Regions from separate parts of the Hahella sp. KA22 genome, predicted to be linked through region 1. Evidence: predicted binding sites of a transcription regulator. Region 1 holds the regulator's gene; each other region holds the start of a gene.
What was found. Region 1 encodes FliA, which starts transcription of late flagellar genes. Its sites were predicted from a motif close to CTAAAGTTNNNNNNNNNNCNGCCGATA; they were not measured.

Region 1 (3,279 bases):
ACCCGATGACATTCATCCGGCGAAAGCGCATGTCCTGGTGGCGCGCGCGGACGCAATGTGGCGGCGGACCCGGCGGGAGACCGAACAAACTAATAACACCAGTCGCTTCGCTGCGGAACTGGTGGTCTAAACTATTGAGTGCGGGGTCAACGCCGCGCCGTCTAATAACAGGAGATATCTACCGGTATGAGTAAAGTACATCCGGTTCAAGTTATTGCAGTCACCGGAGGAAAGGGGGGTGTCGGCAAGAGCAATGTTTCCATAAATCTGTCCCTCGCGTTAGCGGACTTGGGACGTCGCGTCGTGCTGCTGGATGCGGACCTCGGACTGGCGAATATTGATGTGTTGCTCGGCGTCACCGCCTCGCGCAATATCGGGGATGTGCTGGCGGGGGATTGCACCCTGCGGGAAGTCATGATTGAAGGTCCGGGGGGAATAAAGATCGTCCCGGCGTCATCCGGCACCCAGCATCTTACTCATCTGTCTCCTCTTGAACATGCGGGCCTGATCAACGCTTTCAGCGATATCAGCGACGACCTGGACGTGCTGGTGATCGACACCGCGGCGGGCATCTCCGAACAAGTGCTTTCCTTCGTGCGCGCGGCGCAGGAAGCACTGGTGGTGGTGTGCGACGAGCCCACCTCCATTACTGACGCCTATGCCGTCATCAAACTGCTTAACAAGAACCACGACATGTACCGTTTTCGGGTGCTCGCCAACATGGTTCGCTCCGAGCAGGAAGGGCGGCATTTGTTCGGTAAATTATCCAAGGTAACCGAACGCTTTTTGGAAGTTGCGCTACAATATGTAGGAAGCATTCCATTCGACGAAGCCGTACGCAAATCGGTGCAACGGCAACGTCCTGTGTACGAAGCCTATCCGCGCGCCAAAGCGTCGTTGGCGTACCGCCAGCTGGCGCAAAAAGTGGACAACTGGCCGTTGCCGACGGCGCCGAGAGGCAATTTGGAATTCTTTGTGGAGCGTCTGGTGCACAGTTAGACACGCGCCGGACGGAATGCGAGGGCTCGCCCGGCGGCTATATCCCGGGCGCTTGCGATAAGGCGTGACGGTTGCGCCGGACATATCCTCAAACACCCATGAGAACGTTTTTGTTGAAATCATCCGGTTTATTGCAGGCCTTGCGCGCAAATTCATGTCACTGGCGAATACTTATATGATGTATAGCGAGACGCGGGCGGAGCGCGCCGACACTCTGGTCAGGCAATACGCGCCTCTGGTCAAGCGCATCGCGCATCACCTGATCGCCCGTCTGCCCGCCAGCGTGCAGGTGGAGGATCTGATTCAGGCGGGCATGATCGGATTGCTGGAAGCCGCGCAGAAATACGACGCCGGCAAAGGCGCCAAATTCGAAACCTACGCCGGCATCCGCATTCGCGGCGCCATGGTGGACGAAATTCGTAAAGGCGATTGGGTGCCGCGCTCCGTGCACCGCAACGCCCGCAATATCGCGGAAGCGATACACACTATTGAAGCACGCACCGGTCGAGACGCGTCGGATGCGGAAGTGGCGGCCGAGCTGGGCGTACCCCTGGAGCAATACCACGCCAGCCTGCGCGACGCCAGTTCGGGGAAGCTGTTCAGCCTGGATGAGCTGGGCATTCACGGGGAGGGCGGCTCTGACGATGAAACGTTAACCACCGATAATCCCCTCAGCGACATCGAACAAAACGCCTTTCTGGAAAAATTGAGCGCCGCGATAGACGGTTTGCCGGAACGGGAGAAGCTGGTGCTGTCTCTCTACTATGACGAAGAACTCAACCTCAAGGAAATCGGCCAGGTGCTCTCAGTCAGCGAGTCCCGGGTCAGTCAGATTCATTCCCAGGCGACCTTGCGACTGCGATCCCGTCTCTCAGACTGGAAAAACAGCTAAATCAAGCCATTGCCTGCGCAGGTTAATGTTTTTTCGAAATCAGCATCCTGCGGTCATGTTTTCTAAAACAACTTGTATCAAAAAACTGGATAGTACGGCGCGACCAGCTAGACTTACTCAGTAGAGTAATGAAATCAAAGGGTTTCCAGCGTCGCCATTGTGGAGGTTACATTGGACAAGAACATGAAAATCCTCGTTGTAGATGACTTTTCAACAATGAGGCGGATTATTAAAAACCTGCTCCGGGATTTGGGCTTCACCAATACCGATGAAGCGGATGACGGGTCCACCGCGCTGCCGATGTTAAAAACCGGGAAGTTTGATTTTCTGGTCACTGACTGGAATATGCCCGGAATGACGGGAATCGAATTACTCCAGGCAGTTCGCGCCGATGATAGTTTGAAAAACCTGCCGGTGCTCATGGTGACGGCGGAAGCCAAGCGGGATCAGATTGTCGCAGCGGCGCAGGCGGGTGTTAACGGGTATGTGGTGAAGCCGTTTACTGCGGCCGTGCTGAAGGAAAAGATAGAAAAAATCTTCGAGCGGATCGACTCATAATAAAACCGCAGGAATTACTATGACCAATGAACAGCAGCCACCATCCTCCTCCCAAGACGAAATTGAGACGCGCTTGAGCGAGCAGGCGGCGAGCTTGATGGAGCACGTTAGTAAGGGGGACTTTGGCGAAGCGTTGCGGGTAATTTCCGACCTTAATGACACTCGGGACCGTACGCTGTACCACGAAGTGGGCAAGTTAACCCGTTCGTTGCACGAAGCCATACGCAATTTCAATATCGACATGGGCAATGTGAAGATGAATCAGGAGGAGGAGCTGTCGAAAATCGCCGACGCCTCTGATCGCCTTTCCTATGTGGTCGATATGACCAACAAAGCCGCTAACAAAACCATGGATATGGTGGAAGCAAGTATGCCCGTGGCGATAGAGATGAAGCAGGAGGCCCATGAGCTGAAGGAAGCCTGGGGACGACTGCGCCGTCGGGAAATGGACCCCTCTGAGTTCCGTGAGCTGTATAAGCGCATCGATAAGTTTTTGGTGGATCTGGCCGCTAACAGCGACAGGGTGTACACCAATCTGTCGGAAATATTATTGGCTCAGGACTTTCAGGATCTCACGGGACAGGTCATCAACAAGGTTACCGGCCTGGTCAAGGAAGTAGAAGTGAATCTGGTCAAACTGGTCGCCATGGCGGGCAAGGTTGACCGCATAACAGGCATTCAGCATGAGATGAAAGCCGAAGAAGAGTCTATTACAAAAGGGCACGGCCCGCAGATCCAGACCGAAGGACGCTCAGATGTCGTCGCCAGCCAGGACGACGTGGACGACCTTCTTTCCAGCCTTGGTTTCTGAGGAGCACATGAATGGGGTT
Region 2 (3,279 bases), 470 kb from region 1:
ACAAGTTTTAAACATCTTCCATTATTAAAGAGCTACTACTCAATAAAAAAGGAGTTATAGTCATGGCGACTCAGCAGCAAGCTATTGAAAGATCCCGCCTAGGTCGCCTCCTGGTGAACCGGGGATACATTACCGAAGGTCAGCTTAATGAAGCATTAACGGCGCAGACCGTTAATGGTCAACGCCTTGGTGAATTGTTAGTAGATTTTGGCTGGATAACTGACAAGGAGCTGCAACGTACCCTCCGGCGCCAAAGCCGGTATCGCTACGCCGCGGCGTTCGTCGCTATGGCCGTGGCGCCGTTCCAGCCCATGGTGGCGTTCGCCGCCTCCCAGTCTGAAAATGAATCTTCACCGGTAGCCTCTGAAACCCTGTATCAAAATGCGTCGGGGCTGCAGGCGCTGGATGACAGTGAAATGAGCAATGTCGGCGCGCAGGGCTTCACTGAAGAATTCCAGCAATTTTACAACATGGCCGCGAAGGCCCAACTGGAAGGTCAGAATTCCGATAATCCTGATGAATTAACAGGTCTGGACGGGGTCCAGGTGCTCGGGTCTCTCGGAAAACTATTGCTTCCAATCACTAATGTCCTGGACGCCGAAGTTGAAGTGGTCGGCGTGCAAATAGATCCTTCTCGCATTAAGCCCTTGTTTAATGAGGATGGCGGCATGAACGTGACGCTTCCAAATCATATCGAGGGAGTCAGTTTCAACAATATTCGGCCGATGGGGGTGTCGGCGGATGGTCCTACCATGGGCAGTATTCATTTGGAAGGGATCGAGTTCAGCGATAACTCGTATATCGTGGTGAAACCCTACTGAGTAGACGGTTCCTCCGCACGGTGGGCGAGGTAGTTAGTGCGCTTCGCCGGTTGCGGATCTTTTCCTTAGACGATGTTGTTTCAGGCCGCGTTATTTGCGGCCTTTTTTTATGTCCAGGAATCTAGGCCTGCGCTATGGCCTGGGCTTCGCCAACGCTTTTCTCCGTGCCGTTTTTGCCATACAGCTGCATTTGCTGGGATTGGCCGCGGATGATCTGCATCATCTTGGTCGTGCGCTGCTGTGAGCGGGCGATAATGCGTCCGTTGACTTCATTCAGCTTGTGTATATTGGCGAGGCTGCTTTCGCACTGGCGGTATAGCTTCATCACCGGGGGCGCCTTTTCCTTCAGCAGAGAGAGAAAGCGCTCAATGGGCAAACCGGTTTGGCTGACCCACTGCGTACGAGTGCGCGCGTGGCTTTCGATTTGTTGCAGGAGGGGGAGTTTGCATTCGATGATGCGCTGCAGCGTTTCAATATCGCTTTGCTCCAGAGAGTCGCGTTCCTGCTGCAGCACATCTTCAAGTTGGGAGAGAGTTTGTAGATCCTGTTTAAGCAGATCAATAAATACTTTCAGATCGGCGGACATGATGCCCTCGCAGTGTTATCAGAAGTCTTGCTCAAAATTAAGCAATTTCTCTGCCACACTGCGTGAATTGATCTGATAGGACCCGTCGTCCAGCGCTTTTTTGATCTTCTCCACCCGTTCGTTATCCACGTCGGGCAGTTTCGCCAGTTGCTGTTCGACTTTCCTGATGTTCTGAGCCTGCGAACTGAGGACGACTTTGTCCCCGGAATCTCCGCTTTTTTCGGGAGCCGCCGCATTTTTCCCGGCGTCTACATCGACTTTCTCAGTCTTCTGCAGATTTTCCCGGGACTTGATATCGTTCACTTGAGGTGAACCGACACCCTTGATATTCATGGCCTTACTCTCTTAAAAACTTTAATTACCTAACTTATCGGCTCAATGCAGGGAAACTTTAGCGAGATTTTCAGAATTATTTTGTGAACGTCGCCATTTTACCTGAAACAGCGCGACCTGTACGTTCACAGGGGCGTTCTGACGTGGCCTGATCCTATGACTTCCGCCCGCACCATACGGTTGCTGGAGCTGTTCTTGACCATGATCTGTTGGCCGCGCCTGCCGTCCGCCATGGCGACCCCCGGCATTTTCACACTGAAGTGGGAAGTGGCCGCTTCTATTACCACCATGTCGCCCTTATTAATAAGTTTAGGCGCTTCCAGCATATTTGGATAGGGCGCAGAGCCTGCTGTGACTGGGCGCCGCGTGATCATGCCGACCACGTCTTCGGTATTTGTGTAGAAACCATAGCGTAAGTCGATGATATTCAGCTCTTTGGTTTCAAGGTCCTCCGGCGCCAGGGCGTAATCCCGCGGCACGGCGGATTTGATGGTCACGATTTGTCTGTACCGCTCCATTTGTACGGGGACGTAGATCTGCCAGGGGCTCGGAGTGTCGCAGCTTACCTTTAGCGTCAGTCTGCCGCCGTTGGAGCTGGCTTCCTTGACGGCTGGCGTCTGTTCGCAAGGAGAGAAGTTCAGGCGGGAGTCAGGTTCGGAAACCTCATAAACAACCCGCTCCTGAAGCTGTTCAGCCGCTGCTGCGGCGAACCGCATCATAAATTCTTCCACTGCAACGGAAGTTTGTTGCCGCCAGACCGGAATGGAATTGCATAAGGCCGGGGCTGAAAAAACGAGAATGCCGATATACATCAAGCCGGTTATGCGTATTTTCATTTTTTGTCCTATGCTTTACTTAGCTACCGGGTAGCCGCTTGCGCGTCGCCAATAAAATGGCGGTGTGCGACAAGGCACGCAAAGTCTGTGCCGGGCTGGCGAGCTCATGCGGGGCGCCACCTCGTCAGCGCCCCGATCCGATAGCTCGGTAATCTACAACAAACAGCGGAGCGCCCTTTATGGCCGGGGTATTAGACAGCGTAAACCAACGTACTCAGTTAGTCGGACAGAACCGCCTGGAGTTGCTCCTGTTTCGGCTGCAGGGTGAGCAGATATACGGAATTAACGTTTTTAAGGTTAAGGAAGTTCTGCAATGCCCGAAGCTGACAATGATGCCTAAACGGCATCCGGTGGTCAGGGGCGTGGCTCATATTCGCGGTGAAACCATTCCTATTCTTGATATGGGAATGGCCACTGGGCAAATGCCTGTTCCTGAAAAAGACGTCAATAACTGCTTTGTCATCATCACGGAATACAACCGTAAAACCCAGGGCTTTCTGGTGTCCGGAGTGGAGCGTATCGTCAATATGAATTGGGAAGATATGCATCCGCCGCCAAAAGGCGCAGGCAAAGACAATTATTTGACGGCGGTGACCCGCTTGGAAAACAAGCTGATTGAAGTTATTGATGTGGAGAAGATTCTCGCCGAGGTCTCTCCAACACGGGATACCGTCGCGGATGAATTCATCGATAAGGAACTGGC
Region 3 (3,279 bases), 350 kb from region 1:
TCAAGCTGGGTCCGATAGCCACGTTGTTGATAACGATGTCGCCAGTCACCAGCGCGGTGGTGGAGCCGTTATCGCTCACAATACCTGCGTTGTTTCCGCTGAATGATCCCACTTCAAAACCGGCGTTATCGATGTTGCCTGTAGTCGTGGTCAGTGCAATGTCGCTGCCGTCGTCGCTTGAAAGCGAGTAGGTGCCGACATAAGCGTTACCCAGGGAGCTAGCCGCAGCCAGACCAAAGGTGGCCAAGGTGTTGCTCGTAGTTTCGGTCAATACAATGTTACGACCGTCGTCAGCCACCAGGGAGATACCCTTGGCGGTGTCGCCGTCGAAGACCGCGCGCACGCCAGTGGCGCCGGATTTTTCGTTAATGGCGTCCGCTGTCGCTTGCAGGTTCTGCTCGACAGTCAAGGTGGTGCCTTTACTCAGACTGATGCTGACGCCGTTCAAGTTCAAGGACACGTTCGCCGCAGTCGCATCAGCGGTCGTGGTGCCGGCGACATAGTTCGCATCGACAGTAGCGGTGACGCCTGTCTGATCGGATACATCATTAATCGCCGCCGCCTTGGCAATGGCGCTTGAGGCCGCATGGCTGGTGGAAGCCGTATCGTCGGTGCCCACAGATGCGCCCACGGAGATGCCGTTGATAACGATGTCCCCTGCAACCATTTCATTGCCGGTGCTGCCTACAACCAGAGCAGTCGTAGTCGTTCTGCTGGAAATACCGCTGGTGTCCGCTGTTCCCAAAGTGCTGGTGTCCAGCTTGGAGATGGACACGCTAATGGTGTTCCCCAGGTTAGCGCCAGTTTGGAAAACGGAGTTCTGGAAAGAACCGTCCAGCAGTTTTTTACCGTTGAAGTTGGTCGTTGCAGCGATGTTTTCAATCTCGCTGATCAGCTGGCCAACCTCTTCTTGCAAGGCTTCGCGGTCGATAGTGGAGTTAGTGTCGTTCGCAGATTGCAGCGACAGTTCACGAATACGCTGTAAGCTGTCTTTCATTGAGCTCAAGGCGCCTTCAGCGGTCTGCGCCAATGAGATCGCGTCTCCCGCGTTACGAACCGCGACGTTGGTGCCGCGAATCTGAGCGTCGAAACGTGTTGAAATCGCCAGACCTGCCGCGTCATCTTTTGCGCTGTTGATGCGGAGACCCGAGGAAAGCCGCTGCAGCGCCGTATCCCCTGACCGCTGTGAAGCGTTCAGGTTACGCTGCGCATTCAACGACGCAATGTTGGTATTAATTATTTGAGGCATGTTTGCTTCTCCTGTAACCCTTCTCACTCGGTTAAGAGGTTCTCGCTTCTACACAGCAGGGCCGGTCGAACTGCGCTAACCCGTTGTCCTTAGTAACGGCTTCAGGAGAAGATTCTTTAGTTAATTTTTGCCTGCTCTTTGTAATGAAATGTAAGCCTTAACCCCATGAATTTACGCTCACGCAAAGTCATCGGGATCATTGATTGAACGACGCACCCAGGGGTCCGTCGCAAGGTCGAATTTTTTGTACATAACCTGAAGAAAATGTTTATGTACATCAAGGAGAAAGCGCAGCATAGTTTGTCTCCACTCCTCCATGAAGGTCAGCCTCTCCGCATCATTCTGAATGGCCAGCGCATGCGCGAAACCGATATAAAGAAAATGTCTGATAGAGCCCCGCAACAGAAAATAAAATTCTTTAGCTTTGGTTTGCACCTGATCTTCCATGTAGGTGTTGATGCGATTACAGACTCTATTCATGTCATCCTTGCTGGAAATGGGCGCCTGCAGAAATGTGGAAACATCGTCACTGAATTGCCCGAATAGGACGTTCAAGCGGTCGCGCTTCTTCTCCAGCACGTCTACCGGTATTTTTTCGTGCTGCGACGCATAGAGGTAGTCCACCACCTTCTGTTTCTTGTCGCTGCTTGCGCTGAGCGCCGTCAGGGCAATCGGCAAGGGCCCTGGCGCCACCCAGTCAGCGCCTTCAATCTTGGCTCCATGAGAAAAATTGTAGACTTTGCCGCGCTCCGGAAAGTCACGCAGACTGTTTTCCGCTTTGCGTTTGGCGGCGAAATATTGCGGTGACGTCAAAACGGAGCCGCCGTCAACACCCTCCACCTTAAACACATGCTGGCCGTCGTAATCCACACTGCGCTTGAACGCTTCGTGGGCGTCGTCGTCGTAATAGATCGAGCTTTGCGCATGGTGGTGGCGTCTGTCCGTGAACCCAAAATCCATCCCAAACAACAGGATATTCTTGAATCCGTAGTGCAGCGCCCAAGCCAACCCAAGGTTGGTGCAAGTAGGAGTTCCCCCACGGATAATCTGTCCATGTTCGGAGAACATGGTCGCCAGCCCACACTCTTCTTTGATATAGGCGCGCCGCTCCCCAAATAACTGGTATACGACCGGACTAATGTGGATAGGAGCAATAACTTTTATCGAATTCAAATAATCAGGATCTTTAAGCCGCTCCAGCTGTCCGACCACATATTGATAATCAGATTCCAATTCAACATGAATATCCGGTTTGATTCCCATCGGATGCAACGCAGTGATGGAGGAGCCGCATGAAATGATCAACGCGCCGCGCTGCTGCATTTCCCGCAACTGATCAATGCGCAAGTCCAGGGAGGGACCCGCCCCGACAATGCACACCGGCACGTCGGTGATGTCGTTAACCGGCGGCGGCAATAATTCAACGCCGCTATATATATTGTGCGCCGCCTGGTTGAGCTGGTTGACCTCATCGTCGTAATTGCCCCAGGAAACCAGGAACACATACAGGTCATCGCACACCTTCTCAGATAAATTATCGTGGGACTTCAAGCCGCGATGGTTATAAAACAGCGTCGCAAGAGGGAAAGCCGGCGGCGTCGTAACCAGATTGTTCCAAAGCAGCGCCCATTGTGAGTATTCGTCTTCCTGTCCGCCCAGCAGAAAGTGGATAGTGCGCCCTTCCGCGCCGTCATACTTGCGGCAAATCTCCGCCCAATCGACGGCGTACAGACTCGCGGCGAAATGGTCCAGATTAGGCTCAAAAATCACAGCATAGTTGACTCTGTGCTGCTCCAGAAAGGCTTCAATGTGATACCCCACGCCGCACCCGAGGAAGACAATACAGGGATAGGAATCGCCCAGCCAAAAATGATTGAAGTTCGACTTATTAATAGGAGATTTCCGAATAATGGCGTCAGCGGTTTTGAAGAAGAACCTTGGGAAGCAGTAATCGCCGGGAAACGGCGGATCAATGGAAACCACCTTGCCGCCTTCACTGTAGACCTTGGTGAATTCCTTGATTTCGTTCA

Region 2: flgM (flagellar biosynthesis anti-sigma factor FlgM) is a predicted target of FliA. The motif match lies at 1,776-1,802, and genes of this name have one in related genera.
Region 3: EUZ85_RS11335 (flagellin) is a predicted target of FliA. The motif match lies at 1,343-1,369, and genes of this name have one in related genera.

Annotation. Positions count from the first base shown of each region.
Region 1 is NZ_CP035490.1:2,162,822-2,166,100, forward strand. It holds gene flhF (flagellar biosynthesis protein FlhF) at 1-130, shown strand, start outside; gene EUZ85_RS09725 (MinD/ParA family protein) at 187-999, shown strand; gene EUZ85_RS09730 (RNA polymerase sigma factor FliA) at 1,154-1,891, shown strand; gene cheY (chemotaxis response regulator CheY) at 2,063-2,449, shown strand; gene EUZ85_RS09740 (protein phosphatase CheZ) at 2,469-3,260, shown strand; gene EUZ85_RS09745 (chemotaxis protein CheA) at 3,272-3,279, shown strand, end outside.
Region 2 is NZ_CP035490.1:2,629,603-2,632,881, forward strand. It holds gene EUZ85_RS11790 (type II secretion protein ATPase) at 63-821, shown strand; gene EUZ85_RS11795 (flagella synthesis protein FlgN) at 943-1,407, opposite strand; gene flgM (flagellar biosynthesis anti-sigma factor FlgM) at 1,426-1,740, opposite strand; gene flgA (flagellar basal body P-ring formation chaperone FlgA) at 1,866-2,576, opposite strand; gene EUZ85_RS11810 (chemotaxis protein CheV) at 2,756-3,279, shown strand, end outside.
Region 3 is NZ_CP035490.1:2,514,405-2,517,683, reverse strand. It holds gene EUZ85_RS11335 (flagellin) at 1-1,249, opposite strand, end outside; gene EUZ85_RS11330 (6-hydroxymethylpterin diphosphokinase MptE-like protein) at 1,427-3,279, opposite strand, start outside.